DNA from 4 places in the Neorhizobium descurainiae genome. Region 1 is predicted to be linked to each of the others. Evidence: predicted binding sites of a transcription regulator. Region 1 holds the regulator's gene; each other region holds the start of a gene.
What was found. The regulator LexA, encoded in region 1, represses DNA repair genes until DNA is damaged. The targets are predictions, from matches to a motif close to TGTTCNNNNTGTGTTCNG.
Positions count from the first base shown of each region.

Region 1 (7,636 bases):
CGGCGATGCTCGCGGAGGAGGCCGCGCACGGACATGCCTTCCTCTTCGTTCCTGTTCTTGTCGGCGCCGGCGCCGCGTGCTGGTTCGCCTTGCCGCGAGACCCGGCTTTCTGGCCGTTCTTTCTGGCTTTCTGCATCTTTGCCGCGCTTGCGGTCGTCACTCGGCACCGTGCCGGCGGCATGCGTTTCCTTCCGCTCGGCATGGCCCTTTTTCTCGGCGGCATGATGCTGGCGGAGCTTGAAGCCTGGCGGCGGGACACGGTCGTTCTCGATTCGCCGGTGACGACCGCGCTGGCTGGCGTGGTCGAAAGACGCGAGGTCGATGCGGATGGGCGCTGGCGCTACGTGGTCCGTGTCGAACGGACGGCCGATCCCGAGGTCAAGCGTCCGCCGGAACGGGTGTCGCTGCTTGCGAGGGCTCGCCACGAGCCGGCCGAAACCGGCGAGACGATCGGCGGCCGGGTACGCATCTCGCCGCCGTCGGGCCCGGCGCTGCCCGGGCTCAACGATTTCGCCTTCTCCTCCTATTTCGACGGTATAGGTGCCGTCGGGTTCTTCTACGGCGCGCCGAAAAGAGAGGCGGGCCCGGCGCCCCCGCGCGCCTGGTTTGCGGAAGTCGAAAGCCGGCTTTTCGATCTGCGCAGCGCGATCGCGACCCGTATCCGCGAGGCGGTGCCGGGTGACGCCGGCGCCTTCGCCGCCGCGATCGTGACGGACGAGCGGCGGGCGATCTCCGAGGAAACGACCGAGGCGCTGCGCCTTTCGGGGCTTGCCCATATCGTCGCGATCTCGGGGCTCAACATGGCGCTCGCCGCCGGCATCTTTTTCGTCGGCGTCCGCACCGCGCTTTCATTCTTCACCGGTTTCGCGCAGGCCTATCCAGTCAAGAAGATCGCCGCTTTCGGCGCGCTTCTCATGGCGACCGCCTATTACCTGATTTCCGGCTTCGGGGTCTCGGCGGAACGGGCCTATATCATGATGGCGGTGATGCTCGTCGCGGTCTTCTTCGACCGGCCGTCGATCAGCCTGCGCAACGTGGCGCTCTCCGCCCTCGTCATCATCGCCATCTCGCCCTCGGAAATATTGGGCCCGAGCTTCCAGATGTCCTTTGCCGCGACCGCAGCCCTGGTTGCCGGCTACGCGCTCTGGAAACATCGGGCGGAAAAGCGCGATCCGGAGCCGCTGCCGTTCCGTCACCCTGCGGTGACGCCGGTTCTGGCCTCCTGGAATTTCGCCGCCGGCATCTTCGTGACATCGCTGATCGGCGGCATCTCTACGGCGATCTTTTCCGTCGAGCACTTTCATCGCATCGCGACCTACGGGCTGGCCGCCAATCTCGCCGCCATGCCGGTCATCTCCTTCGTGGTCATGCCGATGGGGCTGATCGGCATGCTGCTGATGCCCTTCGGGCTGGACGCGCCTTTCCTGAAGCTCATGGGGCTCGGTCTGGAGGCGGTGATCGCGATCGCCAAGCACGTGGCGGCCTGGGGCGGCGACGTCGGCATCGGCCGCCAGCATCCCGGGTTCCTCGCGGTGGCGACCGCGGGTTTTCTTCTGTTGACGCTGCTCAGAACCAGGCTCCGGCTCGTCGGTATTCCGTTCCTCGCCGCGGCCCTGCTGCTCTCCTGGCAGGAGCGCTCGAAACCCCTCCCGGATCTGCTGGTTTCCGAGGACGGCACGATGGTTGCGCTGGTGAACGGAGAAAATGTTGCGGCGAACCGCAGCCGCCCGCCGGATTTCATCTACGGCCAATGGAAGCGCGCGCTTCTCATTGGCGATCCCGTAAAGCCGGAAATGTCACCGCCGAGGGACAGGTCGCCCGATGCCGAATCTTCCGGGACGAAATCCCCGGATGCCGGGGCGGCCGAACGGCGTGACCTGACCGCAGAGGAAATCGAAACCGCCCGAGCCCGCATCAGGGAGGCGCCTGCCGGCCATTTCATCTGCACGCCCCGCATCTGGTGCGCCACAAGGACCGCCGCAGGCGTCATCGTCGCGTCCGTAGAGGACGGTCGCTATGCCGGCGCGGCCTGCGATGCGGCCGATCTCGTCATCGCGCCACGCGCCCGCTTCGACCGCTGCCGTTCCGGCGCGCTGATGATCAACGGCGATACGCTGCGCAGGACCGGCGCCCTCGAAGTATTTCTCAACGGCGCCAGGGAGATCCGCCATTGGCGGATCCATGCCGCCATGGCCGGCCGGGACCGTCCCTGGACCCGACACCGCCATTACGACTGGCGGAGCCAGACATTCAACTCGGCGCTGCCGGAAGCGCTCCGGCCGCTGATCAGTGATAGCGGCGGATGAGGCCGACGAGCTTGCCCTGGATCTTCACCCGGTCGGGGCCGAAGATGCGGGTCTCGTAAGCCGGGTTCGCGGCTTCGAGCGCGATCGAGGCGCCGCGGCGGCGGAAGCGCTTCAGCGTCGCTTCCTCGTCGTCCACCAGCGCCACGACGATATCGCCGGGATTGGCCGTATTGCTGTTGCGGATGATCACCGTGTCGCCGTCGAGAATGCCGGCCTCGATCATCGAGTCGCCCTTGACCTCCAGCGCGTAGTGTTCGCCGGAACCGAGCATCTCGGCCGGCACGGCGATGTCATGCGTGTTGTTCTGGATGGCCGAGAGCGGCACGCCCGCCGCGATGCGGCCCATGACGGGAACCGTGGTGGCGCTGGAGACGTCGTCGTTCGCAGCCGGCTTTGCAGGGACGGCGGCGACAGGCTGCGTCTTGCCGAGACTGCCTTCGATGACGCTCGGCGAAAAGCCGCGGCGTGGCTGCAGGCTCGGCTGATAGGCTTCCGGCAGCTTGATGACTTCCAGCGCCCGCGCCCGGTTCGGCAGGCGGCGGATGAAGCCGCGTTCCTCGAGTGCCGTGATCAGCCGGTGGATGCCGGACTTCGATGCGAGGTCGAGCGCATCCTTCATCTCGTCGAAGGAAGGCGGCACGCCGGATTCCTTCATGCGTTCGTGAATGAACAGAAGCAATTCCTGCTGTTTGCGCGTGAGCATGTGTTGGCACCCTGAGAGTCGGAAACAAATCCAGAACGGACACTATATGTTCCATATGTGTTCCGCAAGTCCCTAAATTTTGGTGAAGTATGGTGATTTTTTCTTCATGGAAGAACGCCACATATCTCTTTTCTCGCCACTTGCGCGGAGCCGGTCCGCTGCCAATGTAGTTTTTGCTGTACCGCATTCTGGGGGCCATCGCGTGAATGCAAGATCGATCGACCATCTCGTCCTGCCGGTGGCGCAGCTGGCGCTTGCGCGCTCGCGGTTTTCCGAGCTTGGTTTTACTGTGGCAGCCGATGCGTTTCATCCGTTCGGCACGGCCAATGCCTGCGTGTTCCTCTCGGACGGCGCCTATCTCGAGCCGCTGGCGATCGCCAACCGCCGTCACGCGTCTGCGGCGGCCAAGCGCGGTAATGTCTTCACCGCGCGCGATCTTGCTTTCCGCAAGGCAAGGGTGAGGCAGGGCTTTTCCGCGCTCGCGGTTGCCACCGTCGATGCCGCCGCCGATCACCAGCGCTTCAAGCTCAGGGGCGTTTCGGCAGGCGATATGCTGGAATTCTCCCGCGGCGTGAGGATGCCGGACGGTTCGCAAACCGAGGCAAGCTTCCGGCTGGCCTTTGCGGGCGACGATCGCACGCCGGATTTCTTCCTCTTCTCCGCCCAGCGCATCAACCCGCTGCCGGCCGATCGCGGCGAGCTGGAACGCCACGCCAACGCGGTCACCGGTTTGAGCGAGATCGTTCTTTCAGCCCCGGTGCCTTCCGAATTCACGCCGCTGATGGAGCAGGTGCTGATGACGGAAGCGGAGATCGAACCGTCCGTCATCAGGCTTGCCGCCGCCAATGCCCGCATCCGCATTGCGCAAGACCGGGACCTTGAGGCGGAATTCGCGCTCGCGCCGGTGCCGGATGCCGGGGGGCTCCGGGGCCGGGCGATCCTCTTCAAGACGGCCGATCTTGCCGTGACAGAGATCACCCTTGCTGCTAATGACGTCGCATTCGTCCGCCGGGAAGGCCGTGTCCTGGTGCAGGCGGCGCCCGGCCAGGGCGTCATGTTCGGTTTCGAGGAATAGTCTCATGGAAGTGTCCGCCAATCCGCGTGTCTTGGTCGGCGAAGGGGAGGGCAAGGTGCTGTTTGCGCAGGATGCGCGCCTTTCGCTGATCGCCGGCCCCTGCCAGATGGAAAGCCGCGACCATGCCTTCATGATGGCCGGTGCCCTGAGGGAGCTCTGCGGCAAGCTCGGCATCGGTCTCGTCTACAAGTCCTCCTTCGACAAGGCGAACCGCACCTCGATTTCCGGCAAGCGCGGCATCGGGCTCGAAAGCGCCATGGAGATTTTCGCCGATCTGAAGAAGGAATTCGGCTTTCCGGTGCTGACCGACATCCATACGGAAGAACAATGCGCGGTCGTCGCGAAGACCGTCGACATCCTGCAGATTCCGGCCTTCCTCTCCCGCCAGACGGATCTGCTGGTCGCCGCAGCCAGGACCGGCCGCGTCATCAACGTCAAGAAGGGGCAGTTCCTGGCGCCGTGGGACATGAAGAACGTGCTGGCCAAATTCACCCAGAGCGGCAATCCGAACGTGCTCCTGTGCGAGCGCGGCGCCTCCTTCGGCTACAATACGCTGGTCTCCGACATGCGCTCGCTGCCGATCATGGCGGCGCTGGGCGCGCCTGTCATCTTTGACGCCACCCATTCGGTGCAGCAGCCGGGCGGGCAGGGCGGTTCGTCCGGCGGGCAGCGGGAATTCGTCGAGACCCTGGCGCGGGCGGCCGTCGCCGTCGGTGTCGCGGGCGTCTTCATCGAGACGCATCAAGACCCGGACAATGCGCCCTCCGACGGCCCGAACATGGTGCATCTGAAAGACATGCCGCGGCTGCTCGAAAAGCTGCTGGCCTTCGATGCCGTCGCCAAGGCTGCCTGAACCGCCCGCCTGAAAAAGCGCGAAAAGCGGCCGCATTGTAATTTTCGTGTCATTGACTATGAGACATTTTCAGTGACCTCGAACCATAGAAATCCGACGTCCAAGCCAGGGAGAGTCTTTTGACCGCCATTACCGATATCATCGCCCGCGAGATCCTCGACAGCCGCGGCAACCCCACCGTCGAAGTGGATGTCTATCTCGAAGACGGCTCTTTTGGCCGTGCGGCCGTTCCCTCGGGCGCGTCGACCGGCGCGCATGAGGCGGTCGAGCTGCGCGACGGCGGCAAGCGCTACCACGGCAAGGGCGTGGAAAAGGCGGTCGAGGCGGTCAACACCGAGATCTTCGATGCGATCGGCGGCTTCGATGCCGAAAACCAGATCCAGATCGACAGGACGATGATCGCGCTCGACGGCACGCCGAACAAGTCGCGCCTCGGCGCAAACGCCATCCTCGGCGTCTCCCTCGCCGTCGCCAAGGCCGCCGCCGAATCCGCCGGCCTGCCGCTCTACCGTTATGTCGGCGGTCCGAACGCCCATGTCCTGCCGGTTCCGATGATGAACATCATCAACGGCGGCGCCCATGCCGACAACCCGATCGATTTCCAGGAATTCATGGTCATGCCGGTCGGCGCCGACACGCTACGCGACGCGGTCCGCATGGGCTCGGAAATCTTCCACGTGCTCAAGAAGGAGCTCGCCGCCCAGGGCCACAACACCAATGTCGGCGACGAAGGCGGTTTCGCCCCGGGCCTCAAGAGCGCGCCGGAGGCTCTCGACTTCATTATGAAATCGGTCGAAAAGGCCGGCTACAAGCCGGGTGAGGATGTCTTCCTGGCGCTCGACTGCGCCTCGACGGAATTCTTCAAGAACGGCAAGTATGTGATGGAAGGCGAGGGCCGCACGCTCGAAAGCGGCGCCATGGCCGACTATCTCGCCGAACTCGTCGGCAAATACCCGATCATCTCGATCGAGGACGGCATGGCCGAGGACGACTGGGACGGCTGGAAGGCATTGACGGACAAGATCGGCGAAAAGTGCCAGCTCGTTGGCGACGATCTCTTCGTCACCAATTCCGCCCGCCTGCGCGACGGCATCCGGATGGGTGTCGCGAACTCCATCCTCGTGAAGGTCAACCAGATCGGCTCGCTGTCGGAAACGCTCGACGCCGTCGAGACCGCCCACAAGGCGCGTTACACGGCCGTCATGTCACACCGGTCGGGCGAGACGGAGGATTCGACCATCGCCGATCTTTCCGTCGCCACCAATTGCGGTCAGATCAAGACCGGTTCGCTGTCGCGCTCCGACCGGCTTGCCAAGTACAACCAGCTCATCCGCATCGAGGAAATGCTGGGTCCGCAGGCGGCTTACGCCGGCCGCTCGATCCTGAAGGCTTGACGTAGTCGCACCGCTCGGCAGCCCCTCATCCGGCCGCCGCCACCTTCTCCCCGCCTGCGGGGAGAAGGACGTATGCCGCTTCGGCTTCTCCAATTCAGTCCGCTTCGTGAGGCACGTTCCCTCTCACCGCTCGCGGGGAGAGGGTTAGGGTGAGGGGCATAGGAAATCTCTCCCGATCTCTCTCGTCCGCATGGACTCGATTCTAGTTAGCGATTGCTTAATCAAGTTCTGCGAACTTGAAATTCTTCCGGATCGATTGTGCGATCCCTCCGTAAAAAGCGTGGCTAGGCGTCGAGTTGGCATGTGGACCAAGCATCATAAGAAAAGAAAATTCGGCCGTTTCGTCCTTCCCGCCATCACCGTCGCCTTCCTTTCATACTTCGGCTATCATTCCGTGCATGGTGATCTCGGCCTGATCGCCACGGAGGAATTCGAGCGCCAGCGGCAGGCGCGGGCGGGGGAACTCGCCAAGTTGACCGCCAGGCGCGAGGCACTGGAGCGGCAGGTGCAGCTGATGAGCGACGGTTCGCTGGAGAAGGATATGCTCGACGAGATCGCCCGCTACCAGCTCAACGTGTCGCGCCCGGACGAGATCGTCATCTTCAACAACTATTTCTGAATTAACCGGAATTCGGTTAACTTAATATTTCGCAAGTCTTTTCAGCGTCTTGCGCGGAATGTGAGCCATGCATTTATGGCATTGCTGGGGCATGGTTTCTTCCCTATGGTACGGCCCCGAAACCAGAGCGGCTTTCCGGCGGGATAATGCCGGGACGTCCCACCGCTCTTAACGCAGCACACAGGGAGGGATGAATGGCGCCGACCAAAACCGCGTCTGTATCCGGCCGCAAATCCGCGGCAAAGTCTGCTACCAGGACGGCGTCCAAGCCGGCCAAGAAGGATTTCAACGGCGGCACCTTCGCCGAGTTCAGCAAGGAAGAGGAGCTGAAAGCGCTCCGCGACATGCTGCTGATCCGTCGCTTCGAGGAAAAGGCCGGCCAGCTCTACGGCATGGGCTTCATCGGCGGCTTCTGTCACCTCTATATCGGCCAGGAAGCGGTCGTCATCGGTATGCAGATGGCGCTGAAGGAAGGCGACCAGGTCATCACCGGCTATCGCGACCACGGTCACATGCTGGCGACGGGCATGAGCGCGCGCGGCGTCATGGCGGAACTCACGGGGCGCCGGGGCGGCTATTCCAAGGGGAAGGGCGGCTCCATGCACATGTTCTCCAAGGAAAAGAATTTCTACGGCGGCCACGGCATCGTCGGAGCCCAGGTGTCGCTCGGCACCGGCTTGGCCTTC
Region 1 is NZ_JBLFFK010000005.1:270,558-278,193, forward strand. Features, by position in the region: gene ACMGE0_RS12435 (ComEC/Rec2 family competence protein) at 1-2,306, shown strand, start outside; gene lexA (transcriptional repressor LexA) at 2,287-3,009, opposite strand; gene ACMGE0_RS12445 (VOC family protein) at 3,212-4,084, shown strand; gene kdsA (3-deoxy-8-phosphooctulonate synthase) at 4,089-4,937, shown strand; gene eno (phosphopyruvate hydratase) at 5,057-6,331, shown strand; gene ACMGE0_RS12460 (FtsB family cell division protein) at 6,633-6,950, shown strand; gene pdhA (pyruvate dehydrogenase (acetyl-transferring) E1 component subunit alpha) at 7,145-7,636, shown strand, end outside.

Region 2 (7,636 bases), on a different contig from region 1:
GAATGTTCGGCAGCGGCGCGAAGGTGAGCGCCGGCGAGCCTTCGAGATCGCCGGGCATGAGGAAACGGCCGGGCGGCAATGTGGAGAGGGAGCGCTCGTCGTCCTTGCAGGCCCTGAGATAGGCAGCGAAGCTTTCGGAAAGCCGCTTGGCGGTCATCTCGTCGGCCGGCGCATCCATGTCTAAGCTCGACGCGAGCGCCAGCCATTCCTGCGACAGTTCCTTGCGGATGCCGGTTTCCGCAAGCGTCGCTGTGCTGTCGCTGAATGCCCGGAAATCCTGCGCCAGAAGCGGCAGGTCGAGCAGCCATTCGCCCGGATAGTCGACGATGTCGATCGAAAGCCGGCCGCGTGAAAACATCCGGTTCCAGCCGCTGGCGCTCTGATAGTCGAGCGTGATGCGCAGCTCCGAAATGGCGCGCGTGGAGTCCGGCCAGACCCGATCTCGCACCAGCGCCTGGATATGATCCTCGTACTGGAAGCGCGGGATCGCGTCGTCCGGCTGCGGTTCGAGCCGTACGGCCGAGACACGTCCGGAACGCAGGGCCTCGAAGAGCGGCAGCCGGCCGCCGTTCAGAAGATTGTGGACGAGCGAGGAAATGAACACCGTCTTGCCGGCCCGCGACAGGCCCGTCACGCCCAGTCTGATCGTGGGATGCATGAGACCCGAAGCACGGTCGGCGAGATTGTCCAGCGCGATACGCGCGTCGTCGGTGAAGCTGGTAAGCGAAGGCGGCAAGGCGTCGTTCCGGGTCCAGTGTTTCCCGATATATAGCGATGATAAGCGGCGCCGCAAAGGCGAGGGCTTATCTCATCATGCCGTCAGGAAATCGGTGAGCATCCAGGTCGCATCGGAGCCTGCTGTGAAACCGCGATAGTCCAGCACTGCCAGGCCGGCGGGCGGATAGCCGCCCGGGATCGCAGCGACCATCCGGTCGGCGCCGACGAGCGCTTCCAGCACTTCTTCCATGGTCGGGTTGTGGCCGACCAGCATGACGGAACGGCTGTCCTTCTGCCCGTCGAGTACGGCGAGATAGGTGGCAAGCGAGCCGTTATAGAGTTCATCGACATAGACCGGCTCGATCGTCTCGCTGACGGCGCGGCGGACCGCTTCGGCCGTCTGGCGGCACCGGACCGCCGTCGAACTGATGACGAGGTCGGGCCGGTAGTTCCGGTCGGCCGCCTTGTCGGCGACGATCTCCGCTTCCGCAAAGCCCTGATTGTCGAGGGTCCGGTCGAAATCGTGCTGCCCCGGCTCCGCCCAGCCCGATCTGGCATGGCGCAGCAGGTAGATGCGTGAAGGGGGAGGCGTAATCGTCGTCATGCCCGGCGCCGAAACTTGAAAATTCGAAAGGATGGGTACCTTTCGGATGGGGCCCCGTCAACTGCCCCAGATGTTCCGGAATAATCCTGCACAAGCCCGTGACTTCAAACGGAGCGATTGCGGCGACTACAAATAAAAGCTTAAAAAATAGCCGTTTAGATGATTTCTATGACAGTTTTAAAAATGCTTTAATGCTGGCCGCAAGGCTTGAACCGGCTGGGGCACATGGGATATAGAGGCGCCGCATGAGATGTTCTTCAGGAGAATCGCGTTGAGTGAGAAGATCGATCTTAGCAATTATGTGCTCTCGGAAGACGATGAGTTCATGAATGCAAATCAGAAAGCATATTTCCGGGCCAAATTGATTGCTTGGAAAAACGACATCCTGAGAGAAGCGCGCGAAACGCTGGATCATCTGGCAGAAGAAAGCGCAAATCATCCCGATCTCGCCGACCGGGCTTCCTCCGAAACCGACAGAGCCATCGAACTTCGCGCCCGCGACCGTCAGCGCAAGCTGATTTCCAAGATCGATGCCGCCCTCCAGCGCATCGAAGACGGCACCTACGGTTATTGCGAGGAGACCGGCGAGCCGATCGGGCTCAAACGCCTCGACGCCCGCCCGATCGCGACGCTGTCGATCGAAGCGCAGGAGCGCCACGAGCGCCGCGAAAAGGTCTACCGGGACGAATAATCTCCCGATTTATCCAAAACGAATTCAGAAGGCACGGTCACCCCCGTGCCTTTTTTATTGGCAGCATGGGATAGAGCCGGCCGCTTGCTCACTTGTCGCGGGTGACGGACATTTCGCCGAAGATGCGCGCGACTTCCGCCTGCAGGGAGGGTTCTGGCGTCGCACCGGTGACCGGCGGCGCGGAAGGATTGCGCGGCAGCGTCTGACGGTTCGGCTGTCCGGATGCAGCGGCCTCGCGGGCGGCAAGATTGTTGGCCATTTCCTGTTCGAGGATTCGCTCGAAATCGCTGCCGAGCTGCTTCGGCTTCTCCGCGGCGGTTTGCAGCGCCGGAGGCACGGTCGCGGAATTGATGGGCACGACGCGCGGCTCCGGGCCCTCCTGGAAGACCCGGCCGCGGATGGCGTCGAGCGCCTCGGCGGCGTTGTCGAGCGAATGCGCGGCGGCATTGGCGGCTGCCAGGGCTGCGATCGGCCGCAGAGGCTCGGGCTTCACGTCGGGCGCCTGATGGGCCGGTGCCTCGGCTTGTGGCGCGGATAACGGTTCCGAAGCCGGCGCCGGCGGAAGGGGTTTTGAGGGCGGCGCGGCGGCGGGAGCGGGGCGAAGCGCCTCGCGGGCGGCAAGGTTTTCCGCCGCCGGCTCGATGCGGAGCTCCGGAGGTGCCGGACGCTGGGCCGGAGCGGTTCGCGGCCCGGCAACCGGCATGGCGGAGAAGGGAACCGTCATATCCTGAGGCTCCGAAGGCGCAGAACGGCTTGCGGCAGGCGCGGATGCTGCCCGCATGCCGGTTGCGGCAATCGAAATTCCGCTCTCGATGACGATATCAGTCGGTCCGCCGATCATGATCAGGTGCTCGACGTTGTCGCGGCGCACGAGAACCAGGCGGCGGCGCGTGTCGACCGCGGCGGCGTCCAGCACCTGCAGCCGCGGCTGGCGGTTCTTGCCGCCGCGCACGAAAGGCGAGGGGCCGTTGCGGCCGCGGATCATCCACAGCACGCCGATCAGCAGGATGAGGCCGACGCCGACGCCGACGATCGCGATCACGAGGCGGCCGCCATAGGCGCTCATCAGGTCTTCGAACATCTCTTGCCACTCCTCATGTGAACGCTGCCTTAAAAAGACGACTTTTTTCCAGCCGAGGCAAGCCGCCGACCGTCATTCTCCCGGCCTGAAAATACAGGACGGAATGGCAAAGATAGGTCGCGCCGGCAAACTGTCCCGGGTTTTATGGACTTGCGGAGCTTTTTGCTTCATCTGCAACTTGCTAAGAAGGAATCGCGGGATTTTCGTTCCCGGGAATATCCATGGCCGGGGCGCCGGCCGAAATGCGAGGAATTGATGACGAAGTTGCAGCAAGGCGGCAACTACGAAGCGCCCTTGGTGGATCGCGGGTCGCGCGGCGGCGCCATCATCCGGATCGTTCTCCTGGCGCTCGTGCTCTGCGGCGTGGCCGCAGGCTTCGTGTTGTTCCAGCACGCGCTCGACAATGAAGTCGTGCTCGGCCTTCTCGGCATCCTGGCGATGGTCGGCATCTTCTTCCTGGTCTCCTCCATCATCGGCTTTGTCGAGGTGATGCCGCAATCCCGCTCCGACGAGCTGGCGCGCGGCTTTCTCGCCAATCATCCCGACGGCATCCTGATCACCGATCCCAGGGGCCGCATTCTCTATGCCAATGCCGCCTATGGCCGCATGACCGGTGCGACCAAGGCGAGCAACGTGCAATCCCTCGAAGCGCTTCTCTCCAAAACCCGCGAATCGACCGAAGCGCTCTACCGGCTGACTGCGGCGCTGCGCGAGGGCCGGGAGGGCCATGAGGAATTCCGGCTTCTGCAGCCGCTCGGCCGTGCCACCGGCAATGGTTCCGGCGCGCACTGGTATCGGCTGAAAGCACGTCTGTTGGGACCTACGGGGAAAGGTCAGCTCGATATCTGGCAAATCAGCGACATCACCTCGGAACGCGAGGATCAGGAGCGGTTCTTCCGCGAATTGCAGAATGCCATCGACTATCTCGATCATGCCCCGGCCGGGTTCTTCTCCGCCGGCAAGAAGGGCGAGATATTCTATCTGAACGCCACGCTGGCCGAATGGTTGGGCATCGACCTTACCAAATTCGTGCCGCGCTCCATGACGGTCGCCGATCTGGTGGCGGGCGAGGGCATGGCGCTGATCCAGTCCGTGCAGGCGGCCCCCGGCCTCGATCGCACCGAAACGCTCGATCTCGATCTGCGCCGTGCCAACGGCCAGAGCCTGCCGGTGCGGCTGGTGCATAGTGTCAGCGCCACCCGCGACGGTGCGCCCGGCGAAAGCCGCACGATCGTGCTGACGCGGCCGAAGGGCGGCGAGGGCGACCAGTCGGCCTCCGCCATGCGCTTCACCCGCTTCTTCAACAATACGCCGATGGCGATCGCCTCGGTCGACGGCGGCGGAAAAATCCTGCGCATCAACGCGCCGTTCCTGAAACTATTTGCCGGGGTCGTGTCCCGCGACGAAGTGGAGGCGGGCGCCGATCTCGAGCGCATCGTGCACGAGAATTCCCGCCAGCAGCTGATGCAGGCGCTCGCCGCCGCCAAGGACCGGCAGGGCGATATCGCGCCGATCGATTCGCGTCATCCGGGCGACGAGAACCGCTACGTGCGCTTCTATGTGAACGCCGTCATCGACGAAAGCGACGAGGCGCCGGAAGAGGCGGCGATCGTCTATGCCGTCGAGACGACCGAGCAGAAGGCGCTCGAAACCCAGATGGCGCAGACCCAGAAGCTCAATGCGGTCGGCACGCTGGCGGGCGGCATCGCGCATGACTTCAACAACGTGCTGACTGCGATCCTGCTTTCCTCCGACCATCTTCTTTTGCAGGCGCGCCCCTCCGACGCGAGCTTTGCGGACCTGATGGAAATCAAGCGGAACGCCAACCGCGCGGCGGTGCTGGTGCGCCAGCTTCTCGCCTTCTCGCGCAAGCAGACCATGCGGCCGGCGGTGTTGAACCTCACCGATGTCGTGGGCGATCTGCGCATGCTGGTCGACCGGCTGATCTCCGGCACGAACGTGAAGCTGGAAGTGGATTACGGCCGTGATCTCTGGCCCGTCCGCACCGATCTGTCGCAATTCGAGCAGGTGTTGATCAATCTCTGCGTCAATGCGCGCGATGCCATGCCCCAGGGCGGCACGATCCTCATCAAGACCCGCAATGTCTCCGCCAGCGAAGCGGCGGGTTTCCATCAGGCGGACCTGCCGGCCGAGGATTTCGTCATGGTGGAGGTTTCCGATACCGGCACGGGTATTTCGCCGGAGATCATGGACAAGATCTTCGAGCCCTTCTTCACGACGAAGGAAGTGGGCAAGGGAACCGGCCTCGGCCTTTCCATGGTCTATGGCATCGTCAAGCAGTCCGGTGGCTATATCTATCCGGAATCGGAAGTCGGCCGCGGCACGAGCTTCCGCATCTTCCTGCCGCGCTATGTTCAGGAAACGCCGGTCGTGGTGCAGGAGGCCGCCCACGCGGCCGATGCTTCGGGCGGGCAGGCCGCCCCGCCGCCCGTCGTGTCCGCTCCGCCTGCCGAGGACCTCGATCTGACCGGCAAATCGGCGGTCGTCCTGCTGGTCGAAGACGAGGAAGCGGTCCGCCGCGGCGGCAAGCGCATGCTGGAAACGCGAGGCTATACGGTGCATGAGGCGGGCTCCGGCACCGAAGCGCTGGAGATCATGGAGGAGCTTGAGGGCAAGGTGGATATCGTCGTCTCCGACGTCGTCATGCCGGAAATGGACGGGCCGACGCTGCTCACCGAGCTGCGGAAATCCTATCCCGATCTGAAATTCATCTTCGTCTCGGGCTATGCGGAGGACGCTTTCGCCCGCAACCTGCCGGCCGACGCCAAGTTCGGCTTCCTGCCGAAGCCGTTCTCGCTGAAGCAGCTTGCCGTGGCTGTCCGCGAGATGCTCGATTCGGACTGAGGGCAGGGTCGCCTCCCGTTTTTTTAAGCATCGCGATTCGTCTTGGAATTGCCGCCAAACATTGTTTTCGTTGGCGGATTTTCCACATATGGCAGATCGTGAACATCACGAGAACGGAATTGGAATAATTATTTGAAGTCAATCTGTTGATCGGCCATTGCAAAATGAGAACAAAGCGGGTACATCACCTTTATCGGCTGCTTCATTGCTTGCGCGGCGGCAATAACTTAAAGGTGGGATCGGATGGCACAGAATAGTTTGCGGCTCGTAGAGGATAAAGCGGTGGACAAGAGCAAGGCGCTGGAAGCGGCACTGTCGCAGATCGAACGATCCTTCGGGAAGGGGTCGATCATGAAGCTCGGCTCGAACGAGAATATCGTCGAGATCGAGACGGTTTCCACGGGTTCCCTCAGCCTCGATATCGCCCTCGGCATCGGTGGTCTTCCCAAGGGCCGCATTGTCGAGATCTACGGTCCGGAAAGCTCGGGCAAGACGACGCTGGCGCTGCAGACGATCGCCGAGGCCCAGAAGAAGGGCGGCATCTGCGCCTTCGTCGATGCCGAACATGCGCTCGATCCGGTCTATGCGCGCAAGCTTGGCGTCGATCTCCAGAACCTTCTGATTTCCCAGCCGGATACCGGCGAGCAGGCGCTTGAGATCACCGATACGCTGGTCCGCTCCGGCGCGATCGACGTGCTGGTCGTCGACTCGGTCGCGGCGCTGACGCCGCGCGCCGAAATCGAAGGCGAGATGGGTGACAATCTGCCGGGCATGCAGGCCCGCCTGATGAGCCAGGCGCTGCGCAAGCTGACCGCCTCGATCTCCCGCTCCAACTGCATGGTCATCTTCATCAACCAGATCCGCATGAAGATCGGCGTCATGTTCGGTTCGCCGGAAACCACGACGGGCGGCAACGCGCTGAAATTCTATGCTTCGGTCCGCCTCGACATCCGCCGCATCGGTCAAGTCAAGGAGCGCGAGGAGGTCGTCGGCAACCAGACCCGCGTCAAGGTCGTCAAGAACAAGATGGCGCCTCCCTTCAAGCAGGTCGAATTCGACATCATGTATGGCGAGGGTGTCTCCAAGACCGGCGAATTGATCGACCTTGGCGTCAAGGCGGGTATTGTCGAAAAGTCCGGCGCCTGGTTCTCCTATAACAGCCAGCGCCTTGGCCAGGGCCGCGAAAACGCAAAGCTCTTCCTCCGCGACAATCCGGAGCTCGCCCGCGAGATCGAAATGTCGCTTCGCCAGAACGCCGGCCTCATCGCAGACCGCTTCCTGCAGAACGGCGGCCCGGACGCCGAGGACGGCGACATGGCTGCCGAAATGTAAGCGGTTCTGTCGCACTCGGAGCTTCTCCGGCCGCTGCTTTTCAAGCCGGCTGCCCATCGAAAGATGGGCGGCCGGTTTCTCGTTCGTCTGGACAGCCAGGGGCGTGGACGATACAAGCCTTTGGTTTTCGAATAACAAGACCGCATCCGGCGGTAAAAAGGGCGTAGCATGAGCGGCGTGAATGAAATCCGGTCGACCTTTCTCGACTATTTCCGAAAGAACGGACACGAGGTCGTGGCCTCCAGTCCGCTGGTTCCGCGCAACGATCCGACGCTGATGTTCACCAATGCCGGCATGGTGCAGTTCAAGAACGTCTTTACGGGTCTGGAGAAGCGCCCGTATTCGA
Region 2 is NZ_JBLFFK010000010.1:98,783-106,418, reverse strand. Features, by position in the region: gene ACMGE0_RS18295 (YcjX family GTP-binding protein) at 1-736, opposite strand, end outside; gene ACMGE0_RS18290 (SixA phosphatase family protein) at 812-1,321, opposite strand; gene dksA (RNA polymerase-binding protein DksA) at 1,593-2,012, shown strand; gene ACMGE0_RS18280 (flagellar biosynthetic protein FliO) at 2,101-3,093, opposite strand; gene cckA (cell cycle histidine kinase CckA) at 3,238-5,958, shown strand; gene recA (recombinase RecA) at 6,202-7,290, shown strand; gene alaS (alanine--tRNA ligase) at 7,459-7,636, shown strand, end outside.
Region 2: a site for LexA is predicted at 6,125-6,142, ahead of recA (recombinase RecA). Genes of this name have one in related genera too.

Region 3 (7,636 bases), on a different contig from region 1:
GTTCTCGGCGGCGGTGAGCAGCTTTTCGCAATGTTTCTTCAAAGCTTCGCCGCGCTCGTAGATGGCGATGGATTCGTCGAGCGCCACGTCGCCGCGTTCCAGCCGCGCGACGATGCTTTCGAGTTCCGCGACCGCCTTTTCGAAGGAATAGCCGCTCACATCGCCCGTGGACCCAAGAGTCTCGGTGTTCTCGGTCATTCCTTATCCTCTCATCAGTCTCATGATGTGCATGCCGGCCGATTCGGCCAGGCCCTCCAGATCATAGCCGCCCTCGAGCAGGCTGACGACCCGGTTGCCGGCATATTTGCCGGCGATCTCCATCACCCGCCCCGTCGCCCAGTCGAAATCGTTGCCGACGAGGTTGATCTGCGCCAGCGGGTCGCGGTGATGGGCGTCGAAACCCGCCGAAATCACGATGAAATCCGGCCGGAAGTTTTCGAGCGCCGGCAGCACCCGGGCTTTGAAGGCTTCGCGGAAATGCTCGCTGCCGGTGTCCGGGGAAAGCGGCGCGTTGACGACATTGTTCTTCGTGCCGGTCTCGTCCTTGGCGCCGGTGCCGGGATAGAGCGGCATCTGGTGGGTCGAGCAGAACAGCACGGAAGGATCGTCCCAGAAGATGTCCTGGGTGCCGTTGCCGTGATGCACGTCCCAGTCGACGATCGCGACACGCTCGATCCCGTGTCTCCGCTGCGCGTGGCGGGCGGCGATCGCGGCATTGTTGAACAGGCAGAAGCCCATCACCTTGTCTTTTTCGGCGTGATGTCCCGGCGGCCGGGCGGCGACGAAGGCATTGTCCGCCTTGCCGGTAATGACATCGTCGACGGCTGCCATCGCTCCGCCGATGCCGGTGAGCGCCGCCTGCAAGCTCTTCGGCCCCACATAGGTGTCGGCCTCGATCTGCCGGATTCCGTCCTCCTCCGGAATGTCGCGGATGACGGCGCGAAGATGCTCTTCCGGATGGGCGAGCAGGACCGCATCCTCGTTCGCCTGCGGCGCTTCCTTCCGGTCGAGCTTTTCGAAATTCGGGTGCTGGAGCGCGATATTGAGCGACCGCAGCCGGTCGGCCCTTTCGGGATGCCCTTCCGGTGTCTGATGCTCGAGGAAGATCGCGTGTTCGTAAAGGCGCGTGGTCATGAAGGCGGCCTCGTGAGGTGTGAGCCCGGGGCGGACATCTCCGACATGGCGCAGATGCCGTATTTTTTCAAGGCGAATCCCCTTGCGCCTCCGCTTGTTTGGATCGAAGGAATGGTCTTACATGGGGATATTCAACCTAGAGGGCGTGGTGGCTAAAGATACGGTCAAATCGCAGGAATTCCGTGTCCCGTTCCGCGACGTGGACATGCATGGGGAAATGTCGCGGTCGGCTTACGTTGTCCGGGCGGAGGAGGCCGTGGCGGAATTCTGGCGTCGCCGCAAGCCCCAGAAGGGCGATCCCTTCTTCACCATCGGCAAGATCACCTGCACCTTCCATGCGGCGCTGAGGCTCGGCGACCTCGTGCATATGCATGTCGGCGTCAGCAAGATCGGCGGAAAGTCCGCGGCCTTCCTGGTGCACATGCTGCGCGATGAGGAGGCGGTGGCGGAGGCCGAGATCGTCTGGACGGCGCACGATCCTTCAAGCCGGGAGCCGGTCGCGCTGCCCGAAGACCTGCGCGACTGGTTCTATCAGTATCTGGACTGAGCCTGTCTCGATCAGGCCCGCTGCGGCAGCAGCGGATAGCCGGCCATGACGGCGCGACCGGCGAAAGCCGCGATCAGGGCTTTCAGCACATCGCCCGGGACGAAAGCGAGATCGCCCATGAAAGCGGTCACTAGGCCGGTGCCCGTGCCGTAGGCGAGGTAGGCCACGCCAAGCGCATGATCCACCACGACGCCGCCTGCGAGCGCGGCAAGGAAGAAGCCGGCGGTCTGCACGATGCCGCTCTGGGAGCGGTCCACGAAGCGCTCCGCAAGATAGCCGGTGACGTAGGCTGCGAAGAACCAGCCGACCAGATAGCCCGCGGTCGGCGAGACGAAGGTGGCAAGCCCGCCGCGTCCGCCGGAAAGCACCGGCAGGCCGATCGCGACGAGCAGCAGGACGAGAAGCACGGCAAAGCCGCCCCGCTTCGCCCCCAGGATGACGCCCGCCAGCATGACGCCCAGCGACTGGGCGGTGATCGGCACGGGAATGAAGCCGAGCATGATCGGCGGCACCAGGCCGAGCGCCACGATGATGGCGGCAAACAGGGCGGCCAGAACGAGATCCCGGGTGGACATGATACAGGATTCCTTAATGCTGATAATGAATCACTTTTGCGCCCGGATGCCCCTGGCGTCAATGGCGGCGGCAATCTCGTCGGCGTTTCGCAGCGTCAGGATGATCAAGGGGACCGCGAGCGTCAATGGCCGGGGCTTCAACCCTCGCGCGTGGTGGGCGTCCCGGATGGCCTGGTAGCGGGTCAGAACCTCCGGCACGAAACGCACCACAAGGCCGATCGAAAGGCCGATATCGGCGGCTCGAATGAGGCCCGCCCGTTCCAGCGGCCGGGCCGCCAGGGTTATCTCGTCGATGAAATCGCCGGTGCTCGTGGTGGCCGTCGCGGCTGCCGCCAGGAGGGCCAGCGCCGTCAGCCGCAGCAGGACGATGAGCGCCTGGCCGGGGCTGTTGAGGACGAGCGTGAAGAGGGCGACGATGGCGATCGTCAGCAGGATCGGCCGCAGCCGGAAGAAGGATTGGCGCCATCCAAGTCCGAGCGAGGCATAGATGCCACCGCCACAGGTGGCGGCGGCCGCGAGAAAGAGAGGCGAATCGATCAGGAAGAGAAGGAGGCTCGAAAGCGCAAGCACCACGAGCTTCACCCTCGGCGGGAGCCGGTGGAGAAAAGTATCGCCCTCGACATAGAGCGTCTTCATGCCGCGATTTCCCGGTACCGGGCGATGACCTCTTGCGGAATGCCGTCGGCGGCGAGTTTGCCCTCATGAAACAGCAGCACCCGGTCGAAATCCGCGATCAGCGAAAGGTCGTGGCTGATGACGATGACATTCTCGTCGAGGCCGCCGATCGTGCGCTCCACGAGATCGCGGTTTTTCAGATCGAGCTGGTTGGTCGGCTCGTCCAGGATCAGGATTTCGGGTTTCGTGACGAGCACGGAGGCGAGTGCCGCAAGCTGCAATTCTCCGCCGGAAAGCTCGTGCGCCCGCCTGTCGGCAAGGTGGGAAATGCCGAACCGGAGAAGTACGGCCTCGACCGCCGCCTCCGTCGCCTGCTTCGGAAGTTTCCGGCCCTTGAGGCCCAATGCGATGTCCTCCTTCAGGATCGGCAGGATGATCTGGTTCTGCGGGTTCTGGAAGATGAAGCCGGCCTCGGCGCGCACTTTGTCGCCGTCCTTTGCCGTATCGAAGCCGTTGACGGTAACGCGGCCGGCAGCCGGCACGACGAGGCCGTTGATCATCCGCGCGAAGGTCGTCTTGCCGGAGCCGTTGAGGCCGATCACGCCGATCCGGCGCTGATCAAGCGAAAGCGTCAGCGGATGAAGCACGGTGCGTCCCTCGAAACGCGCTTCGGCCTGTTCGAAACGGATGTCCAAACCTGTCCCTCGATGTCTGGAGCGCTCTATAGACCGGAAGGCGGGCGAGGGGAATTCGGAACCAAACATGAACATTGAATCTGCGGCGACGGCATTCTAGTCTCCTGCGCATGTCGATTCTCATTCCGAACGATCAGGCGCGAAAAATCTTCCTCGAACGGCAGCGGCTTTCCGACCCGCCCGGCCGCGCGCTCACCAAGGCCGGCCTCCTGCAATTGATCGACGACCTCGGCTTCGTCCAGGTGGACAGCATCGCGACCGTCGAGCGCGCCCACCACATGATCCTGTTCTCGCGCAACCAGACCTACAAGCGGGAGCATCTGACCGCGCTTCTGGAAAAGGACCGCGAGCTTTTCGAGCACTGGACGCATGACGCATCGATCGTTCCGGCGCGTCTTTTCCGTTATTGGAAGCACCGCTTTCGCCGCCGCGAGCCGATCATCGCCGAGCGCTGGAGGAAATGGCACGGCGAGGGTTTCGACGCGGCCTTCGAGGAGACGTTCCGGCATATCGCGGAGAACGGCTCAATCATGTCGCGCGACATGAAGGTGGAGGACCACAAGTCCGGTGGCTGGTGGAACTGGCATCCGAACAAGACGGCGCTCGAATATTACTGGCACACCGGCAAGCTCGCGATCGCCGGCCGCACCAACTTCCAGAAGATCTACGACCTGATGGAGCGGGTCATTCCGCCGCGCCATCACGAGCCGGAGGTGAGCCATGCGGAATTCATCGACTGGGCCTGCCGCAGCGCGCTGAAAAGGCTCGGCTTTGCGACCTCCGGCGAGATCGCCGCCTTCTGGGATCTCGTCACGCCACAGGAGGCGAAGGACTGGGTGACCGATCATCGCGGCGAACTGACCGAGGTGCTGATCGGCTCCGCCAATGGCGGCAAGCCGCGCCCGTCATTCGCCTTTGCGGGCTTCCCGGAAAACCTCGGCGACATCCCGGAGCCGCCGGCGCGCGTGCGGGTTCTCAGCCCCTTCGACCCGCTTCTGCGCAATCGCGATCGTGCGGAACGGCTCTTCGACTTCTTCTACCGCATCGAGGTTTTCGTGCCGGAGCCGAAGCGGCAATACGGCTACTACGTCTTTCCGCTCCTCGAAGGCGACCGGATGATCGGCCGCATCGACATGAAGGCCGACCGCAAGGCTGATGCGCTCGACGTCAAGCGGCTATGGCTGGAAAAGGGCGTGCGCGCTTCTGCCGGACGTCTGGAGAAGCTGGAGGCGGAACTGCTGCGCGTCGCGCGTTTCGCCGGGGTCGAGAAGGTTACGTATCAGGAGGGGTGGCGTAACTGACGTCTATGTAGAGGGGTCGACCGGATTGAAATGGTTATATTCCCATCCGGCGCTCAAGATTGACGATCCGCTCTTCCAATTCTCGTAGAGATATATCGTTTTTGTTGCTTTCCTGCAGGGCATTCAAGATCGCATTGTGCTGCAAGACGGCATCTGCTGCCAAGGCGCGGATTGCAGCAGCGTTTTTCTCGCCGGTATTTTCGATCTCTTCGAGCCGTATTGTGATCGCGTCGAGCCGAGATGTCACGTCGGATTTCAATTGAGTAAGTTCGGATTTCAACTGCGTCTGGCCTGATCGCAACTCGATCATATCCTGCCGAAGCAGGTTGTTTTGCTTATGAAGCTTTTCAAACTCGGCATCGTAGCGTCCCACCCCATCCGTCAGTCTGCCGACTTGATTGGTAAGCGGTTGAATAACATCGATAAGCGCCGACATCCGGTTCAGCATCTGACGCTCGAAATCCATCTCTTCGGCCATTTTCGATATCCTCGGTATTCAACCTGCAAGATAGGCCGAGAGTTTGAGACTTACAAGCTCGCGAAATGCCAACCCTCTACCGCGGCCACCTCAAAAACATCGTCGCCAGCGGCGGCAGCACGAGCGACACGGAAACCGCCTTGCCATGCGCCGGCTGGGGCTCCGTCCAGGCTTCGGATTGGCCGAGATTGGACCCGCCGTAGATTTCCGCGTCGGTGTTGAGCACCACTTCCCAGCGGCCTTCCGCTGGAACGCCGATGCGGTAGCCGTGGCGCGGCAAGGGCGTCATGTTCGAGACGATCAGAATATGGGACGACCGGTCCCCGGATGTGCGCAACATACCGTAGACGGAGTTTGCCGCGTCGTCGGCGACCGCCCATTCGAAGCCTTCCGGATGAAGGTCGCCGAACTGCAGCGCCGGTTCGGCGCGGTAAAGGCCGTTCAGGTCGCCGATCAGCCGCTGCACGCCAGCGTGACCCGGCTGGTCGAGCAGGTCCCAGTGGACGGAGCCGTCATGGCTCCACTCGGCACCTTGCGCGATCTCGCCGCCCATGAAGAGCAGCTTCTTGCCGGGATGCCCCCACATGAAGCCGTAATAGGCTCGAAGATTGGCGAGCTTCTGCCAATGGTCTCCGGGCATCTTGCCGAAAAGGGAGCCTTTGCCGTGCACCACCTCGTCATGGGAGAGCGGCAGCATGAAACGCTCGGTATAGGCATAGATCATGCCGAAGGTCATGGCATGGTGGTGATACTGCCGGTAGACGGGGTCGTCCTGCATGTAATGCAGCGTGTCGTGCATCCATCCCATGTTCCATTTGAAATCGAAGCCGAGGCCGCCGTCTTCCGGCTTTTTCGTCACGTTCGGCCAGGCGGTCGATTCCTCCGCTGCGGTGAAGGCATGCGGGCAGCGATCGTGGATGATGCTGTTCAGATGTTTGAAGAATTCCACTGCTTCGAGGTTCTCGCGCCCGCCGTACCGGTTGGGAATCCATTCGCCCTCGTTGCGGCTGTAATCGCGGTAGAGCATCGAAGCGACCGCGTCGACGCGAAGGCCGTCCACGTGGAAATGCTCCAGCCATTCCAGGGCCGAGGCGATCAGGAAACCCTTCACCTCGTTGCGGCCGAGATTGTAGATCAGCGTGTTCCAGTCCTTGTGGAAGCCCTCGCGCGGGTCCTCGTGCTCGTAGAGGGCCGTGCCGTCGAAGCGGGCCAGCCCCCAGACGTCGGTCGGGAAATGCGCAGGCACCCAGTCGAGGATCACGCCGAGGCCGGCCTGGTGGCAGCGGTCGACGAAATAGGCGAAATCCTCCGGCGTGCCGTAGCGGCCGGTCGGCGCGAAGAGGCCGAGCGGCTGGTAGCCCCAGGAGCCGCCGAAGGGATGTTCCATGATCGGCAGCATCTCGATGTGAGTGAAGCCGAGGTTCTGCGCATAGGGAATGAGCCTCTGGCTGAACTCCACCCAGTCGAGCGAACGGTTGCCTTCCTCGCTGATCCGGAGCCATGAGCCGAGATGCACTTCGTAGATGGAGATCGCCCCTTCGCCGGATCGGCTGGCGCTCTGCTTGCGCATCCAGTCCTCGTCGCTCCAGCGGAAGGGTTTCGAGGAGGCGACGATCGAAGCGGTCGAGGGCGCGGCCTCGCTGGCGCGCGCCACCGGATCGGCTTTCTGCGGCAGGAGATTGCCGTTTCCGTCGAGGAGCTCGAACTTGTAGCGTTCGCCATGGGTAAGACGGGGGATGAACAGTTCCCAGACGCCTGCCTGCGGCCTAAGCCGCATCGGGTGCCGCCGTCCGTCCCAGGCATTGAAGTCGCCGACCACCGAGACACGTCGGGCATTCGGCGCCCAGACGGCAAACCGCACGCCCTCGATGCCGTCGATCTCCATGGGGATCGCGCCGAGCGTGCGGCCGAGGTCGTAGTGGGTGCCCTGGCCGATCAGATGCAGGTCGAGATCGCCGAGCAGCGGGGGGAAGGAATAGGGATCCTCCATCTCCTGGATCGCGTCCGGCCAGCCGATACGGAAGAGATAGGGAACGGTACCGCCCCCTGACTTGCCGACCACACCGGCAAACAGACCGCCCTCATGAATGGTCTCGAGCTCCGCCAGCACCTTGTTCGTGCCGGCTTCGACAACCTCCACCGAGAGCGCCCCTGGCAGGAGCGCACGGACGATGATGAGCTCGCCATACTGATGGCGCCCGAGGATGGAGAAGGGGTCGCCGTGCCGCCCATCCACCAGGGCCTGAAGGCCCTCGCGGACCGTGCCGATCATCAGGTCCGTGCGCTCGTAT
Region 3 is NZ_JBLFFK010000006.1:69,476-77,111, reverse strand. Features, by position in the region: gene ACMGE0_RS13020 (exodeoxyribonuclease VII small subunit) at 1-198, opposite strand, end outside; gene ACMGE0_RS13015 (histone deacetylase family protein) at 202-1,134, opposite strand; gene ACMGE0_RS13010 (acyl-CoA thioesterase) at 1,256-1,681, shown strand; gene ACMGE0_RS13005 (biotin transporter BioY) at 1,693-2,256, opposite strand; gene ACMGE0_RS13000 (CbiQ family ECF transporter T component) at 2,287-2,892, opposite strand; gene ACMGE0_RS12995 (energy-coupling factor ABC transporter ATP-binding protein) at 2,889-3,566, opposite strand; gene ACMGE0_RS12990 (winged helix-turn-helix domain-containing protein) at 3,677-4,867, shown strand; gene ACMGE0_RS12985 (hypothetical protein) at 4,902-5,345, opposite strand; gene glgB (1,4-alpha-glucan branching protein GlgB) at 5,422-7,636, opposite strand, start outside.
Region 3: a site for LexA is predicted at 3,623-3,640, ahead of ACMGE0_RS12995 (energy-coupling factor ABC transporter ATP-binding protein). Genes of this name have one in related genera too.

Region 4 (7,636 bases), on a different contig from region 1:
GGCCTTGGCAACATCTTCGGCAACTATCTCTCGGGTGCCCTGCGCAACCCGTCCGCCGCTGACAGCCAGTTCGGCCGTCTGGTATTCGGCTTCGCCGTTACGGAAGCTCTGGGCATCTTCTCGCTGCTCATCGCTCTCCTGCTGCTCTACGCAGTCTGATACCTGGCCAGGCATCGGGATCGCGGCCGCTCGGACGAGCGCGCCGTGATCCTTCGCATTTGGAATACACCTGGAGGTGATGATGTTCGTGACCTCGGCATATGCGCAGACCGCGCCGGCCGCTCCTGAAACGCCTGCAGCGCCGGGTAACCCGCCCGCGGGCGATACGCATGCCGCGCCGGCTGGCGAAGTGCATACCGAAACCGGCGTCGCCCATGAAGGCGAGCACGGCGGCGGCACCTTCCCGCCCTTCGACGCGACCCATTTTCCGTCGCAGATCCTGTGGCTCGTCATCACCTTCGGCCTCTTCTATCTCCTGATGAAGAAGGTCATCGTTCCGCGCGTCGGCGGCATTCTCGAACACCGCCACGACCGGATCGCCCAGGACCTCGACGAGGCCGCCCGCCTGAAATCGGAAGCGGACGCTGCCGTCGAGACCTACGAAAAGGAACTGGCTGCCGCCCGTTCCAAGGCCCATAACATCGCCGAGACCGCCCGCGAGGCTGCCAAGACCAAGGCTTCCGCCGACCGTGCCGCGATCGAGGCGGAACTTTCCGGCAAGCTCGCCGCTGCCGAAACCCGCATCGGCGAGATCAAGGCGCAAGCCTTTGCTCAGGTCGGCCAGATCGCTGAAGAAACCGCCTCCGCCATCGTCGATCAGCTGATCGGCGCCAAGGCGAACGGCGACGATATCAAGGCTGCGGTTGCGGCCGCGAAGACGGAGGCCTGATCGAGATGGCATTCGATGCAACCTTTTTCGCCCTCGTCGGCCTCATCCTCTTCTTCGTTCTGATTGTCTACCTCAAGGTGCCGGGCATGATGGCGAAGTCGCTCGACGAGCGCGCCGACAACATCCGCAAGGAGCTCGACGAAGCCAAGCGCCTGCGCGAGGAAGCGCAGGGATTGCTCGCCGAGTACCAGCGCAAGCGCAAGGAAGCCGAAGCGGAAGCGGCGCAGATCGTCGCGCATGCCGAGCGCGAGGCTGCGGCTCTGACCGAGGAAGCCCGGCAGAGGACGGAGGAATTCGTCGCCCGCCGCAACGCGCTCTCGGAGCAGAAGATCAAGCAGGCCGAGACCGAGGCGATCGGCGCCGTACGCGCCGCCGCGGTCGACCTGGCGATTGCCGCTGCCGAAAGCGTCATCGCCAGGAAGGCGGATGCCGCCACCCAGGACACGCTCTTCAAGGATGCCGTCGGCAAGGTGCAGTCGCGATTGAACTGATTGCGATCAGATAGGGACTTCCAAAGGCCGGGCGAAAACCCGGCCTTTTCGTTTTGGAAGATCTACGCATTCGGAGAGGCGTAAAGCGCACGGACAAATCCGTCGTCGTCAAGGTCAGGCAGAAGGGTAAAGCCGCAGCGGCGAACAAGGGCAAGGGCCGCAGCGTTATCGGGAGAGATGCGGCCTTCGATGATCTCGTAAGCGCGTCCCGGCGCTCCAAGGAAAGCGCTCAGCATCGCCGTCCCGAGGCCGCGGCGGCGCCGGTGGGGGCGGAGGGCGATATCGAGATAGCCGGTCCCGCCCTCCCGATCCACCTGCAATACGGCGACGAGCCCATGCTCGTCACTGACGGCCCAGCAGGCATTTTCCGGTTGATGTACATGCCGGAACCAGATGTCGTCAGGATAGGAGATACGATGATTGAGTTCGGCATCCGCGAACCAGGCCCGGTATTCCGGCAAGTCCGTTTCGGCAAAGAGACGGAACCGGATGTCCATGGGCTTTACGCCTCCGGCAGGTCGTCCTTGCGAAGCGGCCGGAAACTCATGCGGTGAAGGCGGCAGGGGCCGTGCGCTTCGATGCCGGCGCGGTGCTGCGGCGTGCCGTAGCCCGCGTGGTTCGCGAAACCGTAGAGCGGAAATACTGCATGGGCACGGGCCATCATCCGGTCGCGGGTGACCTTGGCGATGATCGAGGCGGCGGCGATCGAGACGGAACGGGCGTCCCCCTGGATGACCGCCTTGCCGGGGCAGCAGAGCCCCTGCGGCACGTCGCGGCCGTCGGCAAGCACGTAGGACGGCGTGACGGCAAGGCCGGCCACCGCCCGGCGCATGGCGTCGAGGCTCGCGCGCAGAATGTTGCGCTCGTCGATATGGCGGGGACCGGAGGCGGCGATCGAGATCTCCGCCGTCGCCATGATCGCCTCGAACAGGATTTCCCGTTGAGCGGCGGTGAGCTGCTTGGAATCGTTGAGGCCGTCCGGAATATTGTCCGGGTCGAGGATCACCGCCGCTGCGACCACCGGGCCTGCAAGCGGGCCGCGCCCTGCCTCGTCCGTCCCGGCGACCGGCCAGTGACCGGCCTTGCGTGCAAGCAGTTCCAGGCTGAAGTCCGGAACGAGCGGCACTTCTTCGAAGAGCATCGGAGAATCGGGTGACGTGCGAGGCAACATGGCGGCAACCTCGCACGCCGACCCGATCTCCTGCAACCCCGGACAAGCGATGCGGCGTCGCTATCCACCGAGGTCGAGAAGCGCGCTCCGACTGGGGCGGCGGTGGAACCGGGGAGATTCCGGCACGAGACGGAGGCGGAAACGTGCCGAAAACTGCAATTCTGAAATCCGGGGTCTGCATGCCCGAATGTTGTTGTAATTCTGGAGCCCGACCCTGCTTCCCGCCGACCTGCAGGCGCGCGAAAAAGGCTGGGCCGCCCTAAAGCAGCGAAAGCTGGATGCCGCCGCCGTCCGGCCGGATGAAGATGTCGTCGCGCAGCGGCAGGCCGCGGCGCACCATGCCGAGCCGCTTGGTGGCCATCTCGAAGCGCCGGCCGATCTGCCAGGCATAGGGTCCGGCGCCCTTCATCCGCTTGCCCCATTCGGCATCGTAGTCCTTGCCGCCGCGCATGGAGCGGATGAGCGACATGACATGCCGGTAGCGGTTCGGATAGTTCTGCAGCAGCCAGTCGCGGAAGAGGGGGCTCACTTCCAGCGGCAGGCGCAGCAGCACATAGCTTGCTTCGGCCGCGCCGGCCGCGTGCCCCGCTTCCAGGATGCGCTCGATCTCGTGGTCGTTGAGCGCCGGGATGACGGGCGCCACCATGACCGCTGTCGGAATGCCGGCATCGGTCAGCGCCTTGATGGCGGTGAGGCGCTTGGGAGGGGTCGAGGCGCGCGGCTCCATGGTGCGGGCAAGCTTGCGGTCGAGCGTGGTAACGGAAATGCCGACCTTGGCGAGCCCTTTCGAAGCCATATCGGAGAGGATGTCGATGTCGCGGGTGATCAGCGCCGACTTGGTGACGATCGCGACGGGATGATTGGCCTTCTGCAGCACTTCGAGGATTTGCCGCATGATGCGCCATTCCCGCTCGATCGGCTGATAGGGATCCGTATTGGTGCCGATGGCGATCGCCCGGACCTTGTAGTCCGGCTTGCTGAGCTCCCGTTCGAGCAGTTTCGGCACGTCCGGCTTGACGAAGAGCTTCGATTCGAAATCGAGCCCCGGGGAAAGCCCCATATAGCTGTGCGTCGGACGGGCGAAGCAATAGATGCAGCCGTGCTCGCAGCCGCGATAGGGATTGATCGAGCGGTCGAAGGAAAGGTCGGGGGATTCGTTGCGGGTGATCGCCGTGCGCGGCTTTTCCACCTGCACCTCGGTCTTGAACGGTTCGAGCTCCTCGATCGTCTGCCAGCCGTCGTCGAAGGCCTCGCGGCGTTCCTCCTCGAAACGGCCGCTCGGGTTCAGGCCCGCGCCGCGCCCGCGCCGCCGCTCGACCTCGATCCGCAGGCCGGACGACTTCACCAGCGCATCGGCAATATCGGCCGTATGAGCAGGCGCGAAAGCGGCCTGCCGCAATTGGGACAGCTCGTTCATGGGTGCTCCTGACGGGGAAACTTCCCCGTTCCTGATGGATTAAATTCCTAGCCGCAAAATGAGAACATTGCAAGAACAAATTTTGAAAACCGTTTCTGGCGTTCCCTGCTGCGATGCGGTACATGTCAGGAATGCTGACTGTCATCATGGAATGCCGCGACCAGGAATCGGAGCTGGCGCAGACCCTATCGGTGCTCGTCTCCGGCGCGGTGGAAGGCCTTGTGAGCGATGTTGTCGTGCTCGATCACGGCTCGCGGGACGGTTCCTCCCGCGTGGCGGATGCGGCCGGCTGCCGGTTTCACACCCATTGGGACATCAAGGATATCCTGCGCAGCGCCCGCGGCGAATGGCTGCTTCTGGCCCAGCCGGGCGCGCGGCCGCAGGCGGGCTGGATCGACGAGGTGATGGAATATATCGCGCTCAACAGGCAGCCGGCGCGGTTCGCCCCGTCGCGGACGTACCGGCTGCCGTTCTTCAAGCGCATCGGTCGTGCGGTCCCGCCTCTGGAATACGGCCTTCTGCTGCCGAAGCGGCAGGCGATCGCGCTCGCAAAGTCCGGCATGGACCTGGAGGCGCTCGCCAAGGGGCAGAAGGCTTCGAAGCTGGCCAGCGAGATGATCCCCGCCTGGGTCGCGCACGCGGCACGCTGATGCGGCAAGCTGCCTGCGATATCGATGGAAATCGAGCGCGGTTGGAGTCATAATTGCATTGCGGCGCAGCCCGCGATGCATGTTTGGCGGTTGGCCGCGAAATGCCGGTTCACGGCAGAACAGGTCAGCGGAACACTCCTCTTCTGCCGGACTTCCGGCGAAAGGAGGTGCGTCATGAAACGCAGCATGGTCCGCGGACCCATCAAGGCTATCCTGTTTCTGGCGGGGCTGGTCGCATATCCGGCGGCCGCGGCCTCACAGGCCGTTCTCGGCTGCGCGGAGCACTCCCAAATCGTCGAGTTTCTCTCCAGCAACTATGCCGAGAAGCTCTCCGCCGCGGGGCTCGTCAACCCGAAGACGATCATCGAGATCTATGTCGGCGAGAACGGCAGCTGGACCCTTCTGGTGACCAATGCCGGAGGCCTGAACTGCATCCTTCTCAGCGGCGAAAGCTGGCAAACGATCCCGGTTCTGCCCGGCACGAGGAGCTAGTTGGAGCCACGTTTGAGATGCTCGTCGAGCCGCGGCATGATCTCGATGAAATTGCAGGGCATGTGGCGATAGTCGAGCTGCGCCTTCAAAATGCCGTCCCAGGCGTCCTTGCAGGCGCCGGGCGAGCCCGGCAGCACGAAGATGAAGGTGGAATTCGAAACACCGCCGGTGGCGCGCGACTGGATCGTCGAGGTGCCGATCTTGTCGTAGGAGATGCGGTGGAAGACTTCGGAAAAGCCGTCCATCCGCTTTTCGAAGAGCGGTTCCAGCGCTTCCGGGGTCACGTCCCGGCCGGTAAAGCCCGTGCCGCCGGTGGTGATCACCACGTCGATTTCCGGATCGAGCGTCCAGTCGCGCACCTGGCCCGCGATGCGTTCCCTGTCGTCCGGCACGATGGCGCGGGCTTTCAGCCGGTGGCCGGCCTCGGCGATCCTTGCGACGAGCGTGTCGCCGGACTTGTCGTTCTCCGGCGTGCGCGTGTCCGAGACGGTCAGCACGGCAATGCCGACGGGAATGAAGGGACGGGTTTCGTCGATCCTGCTCATGATCCTGTTCCCACGGTCTCAACCGCCTGAAAATACCAGTCCGGCTTCTGGCCGTTAAGGTTTTCCGCTGCTTTTCTGGCCGCTTCCGGGGAAGGAAATATCCCGAAACAGGTGGCCCCCGAACCGGACATGCGCGTCAGCACCGCACCTTCGCCGCCGATCATGCCGGAAATCTGGTCGATCTCGCGCAACAGCGAGCGGGCGGGCGGTTCGAGATCGTTGCGCAGCGTCTTCAGGAAAGCGAGCCAGTCGCCGTCGAAAGTCCCGATCGGCAGCCCTATCGGAGAATTGTCCTTGCGCGCCAGCCGCCGGAAGATGTCCGGCGTCGAAACGCCGGTGAGCGGATTGCCGAGCACGAGCGAAAAAGAGGGAAGGGCGGGCAGCGCCGTCAGGTCCTCGCCGATGCCTCTTGCCATCAGCGCCCCGCCCTTGAGGCACATGGGCACGTCCGCGCCGAGCGACAGGGCAAGCGCCGCAAGCTCTTCTTCCGGCAGGCCGGCATTCCAGAAGCGCAGCAGGCCGCGCAGCGTGGCGGCGGCATCCGCCGAACCGCCGCCGATCCCGGCTGCAACCGGCAGGTTCTTTTCGAGATGGATGGCGACGGGCGGTGCCGCGACGCGCCTGTTCATCAACGCCCGGCGCAGCAGGTCGCGGGCCTTCAGCACCAGATTGCCGTGCCGGCCTTCGGCGTCGGCGGGCACGAGCGTGGCGAACCGGCCGGAAACGGCGAAGTCGTCCGCTTCCGCCGCCGCAAAGCCCAGCCGGTCGCCCGTATCGGTAAAAGTCACGATGCTTTCCAGCAAATGATAGCCGTCGGCCCGCTGGCCGGTCACATGCAGTGCGAGATTGATCTTGGCGGGCGCCAATTCGAAAAGGCCCGCCTCGTCGGCGGGCCTCGTTTCACGAAACGTGTCGGAAAGCATCAGGACTTCTTGTCGGGAGCTGCCGGCGGCGGAGGCGGCGCAACGGGATCGGCCTGGCTGCGGGCGGTCGTCGGGTTCGGATCGAGCGGCGGCAGGCCCTTCTCGATCTTTTCCTTGATATGCTCGCGGTTGACGTCCTCTCCTTCGGAGATCAGCGAGCGGTTCCACTGGTAGACGGCTTCGAGCTTGCGGCCGACGCGCCAATAGGCGTCGCCCAGATGGTCGTTGATCGTCGCGTCTCCGGCGCGCAGCTGAACGGCGCGTTCCAGCTCGGTCACGGCATCGTCGAACTGGCCCATGCGGAAATAGGCCCAGCCGAGCGAATCGACGATGTAACCGTCGTCCGGCCGCGCATCGACGGCGCGGCGGATCATGTCGAGACCCTCCTCGAGGTTCTTGCTCATGTCGACCAGCGAATAGCCGAGATAGTTCAGGACCTGCGGCTGTTCGGGATTGAGCTCCAGGGCCTTGCGAAAGTTCGGCTCGGCCTTCTCCCACTGCTTCAGCCGCTCGTAGGCGATGCCGCGCTGGAAGAAGACGGTCCAGTCGCCCGGCTTCGGCACGGGCCCGATCACCTCGATCGCCTTGTCGTAGGTTTCCGCCATGGCCTTGTATTCCTTGGCCTCGGAAAGCACGCTGCCATAGGCGATATAGCTGCGGATATCGGTCGGATCGGAATCGATCAGGGATTTCAGGTGCTGCTTGGCTTCGTCGACCTTGCCGGTTTCTGAAAGCGTCAGGCCGAGCTGCAATTCGGAAATCCGCCGCATCGGCGAATCGGCCGGCACGCTGGAATAGAACTGGATGGCGCGGTCCGGCTGTTCGAGCTTCTCGGCCAGGCCACCGAGCATGATCAGCGTGTCGGCGCTCTTCGGATCGAGCGCGTGTGCGATCTGCAGGTAGAGCGAGACCATGTCCTCGGCGCCCTGGCGGTTCAGCGCGCCGCCGATGGAAAAGAGCACGCCGGCCGCCCCTTCGGCGGCTGTGGTGACCTGCTGCTGCGGCTTTTCGCCCTTTTCGATGCTCTGCCGCAGCGCCTTCAGCGGCGCATAATTGGC
Region 4 is NZ_JBLFFK010000006.1:127,419-135,054, reverse strand. Features, by position in the region: gene ACMGE0_RS13285 (F0F1 ATP synthase subunit C) at 1-159, shown strand, start outside; gene ACMGE0_RS13280 (F0F1 ATP synthase subunit B) at 242-889, shown strand; gene ACMGE0_RS13275 (F0F1 ATP synthase subunit B) at 895-1,380, shown strand; gene ACMGE0_RS13270 (GNAT family N-acetyltransferase) at 1,443-1,877, opposite strand; gene rnhB (ribonuclease HII) at 1,883-2,551, opposite strand; gene ACMGE0_RS13260 (PA0069 family radical SAM protein) at 2,811-3,968, opposite strand; gene ACMGE0_RS13255 (glycosyl transferase) at 4,100-4,618, shown strand; gene ACMGE0_RS13250 (hypothetical protein) at 4,793-5,110, shown strand; gene moaB (molybdenum cofactor biosynthesis protein B) at 5,107-5,655, opposite strand; gene ACMGE0_RS13240 (4-(cytidine 5'-diphospho)-2-C-methyl-D-erythritol kinase) at 5,652-6,578, opposite strand; gene ACMGE0_RS13235 (tetratricopeptide repeat protein) at 6,578-7,636, opposite strand, start outside.
Region 4: a site for LexA is predicted at 4,029-4,046, ahead of ACMGE0_RS13255 (glycosyl transferase). Genes of this name have one in related genera too.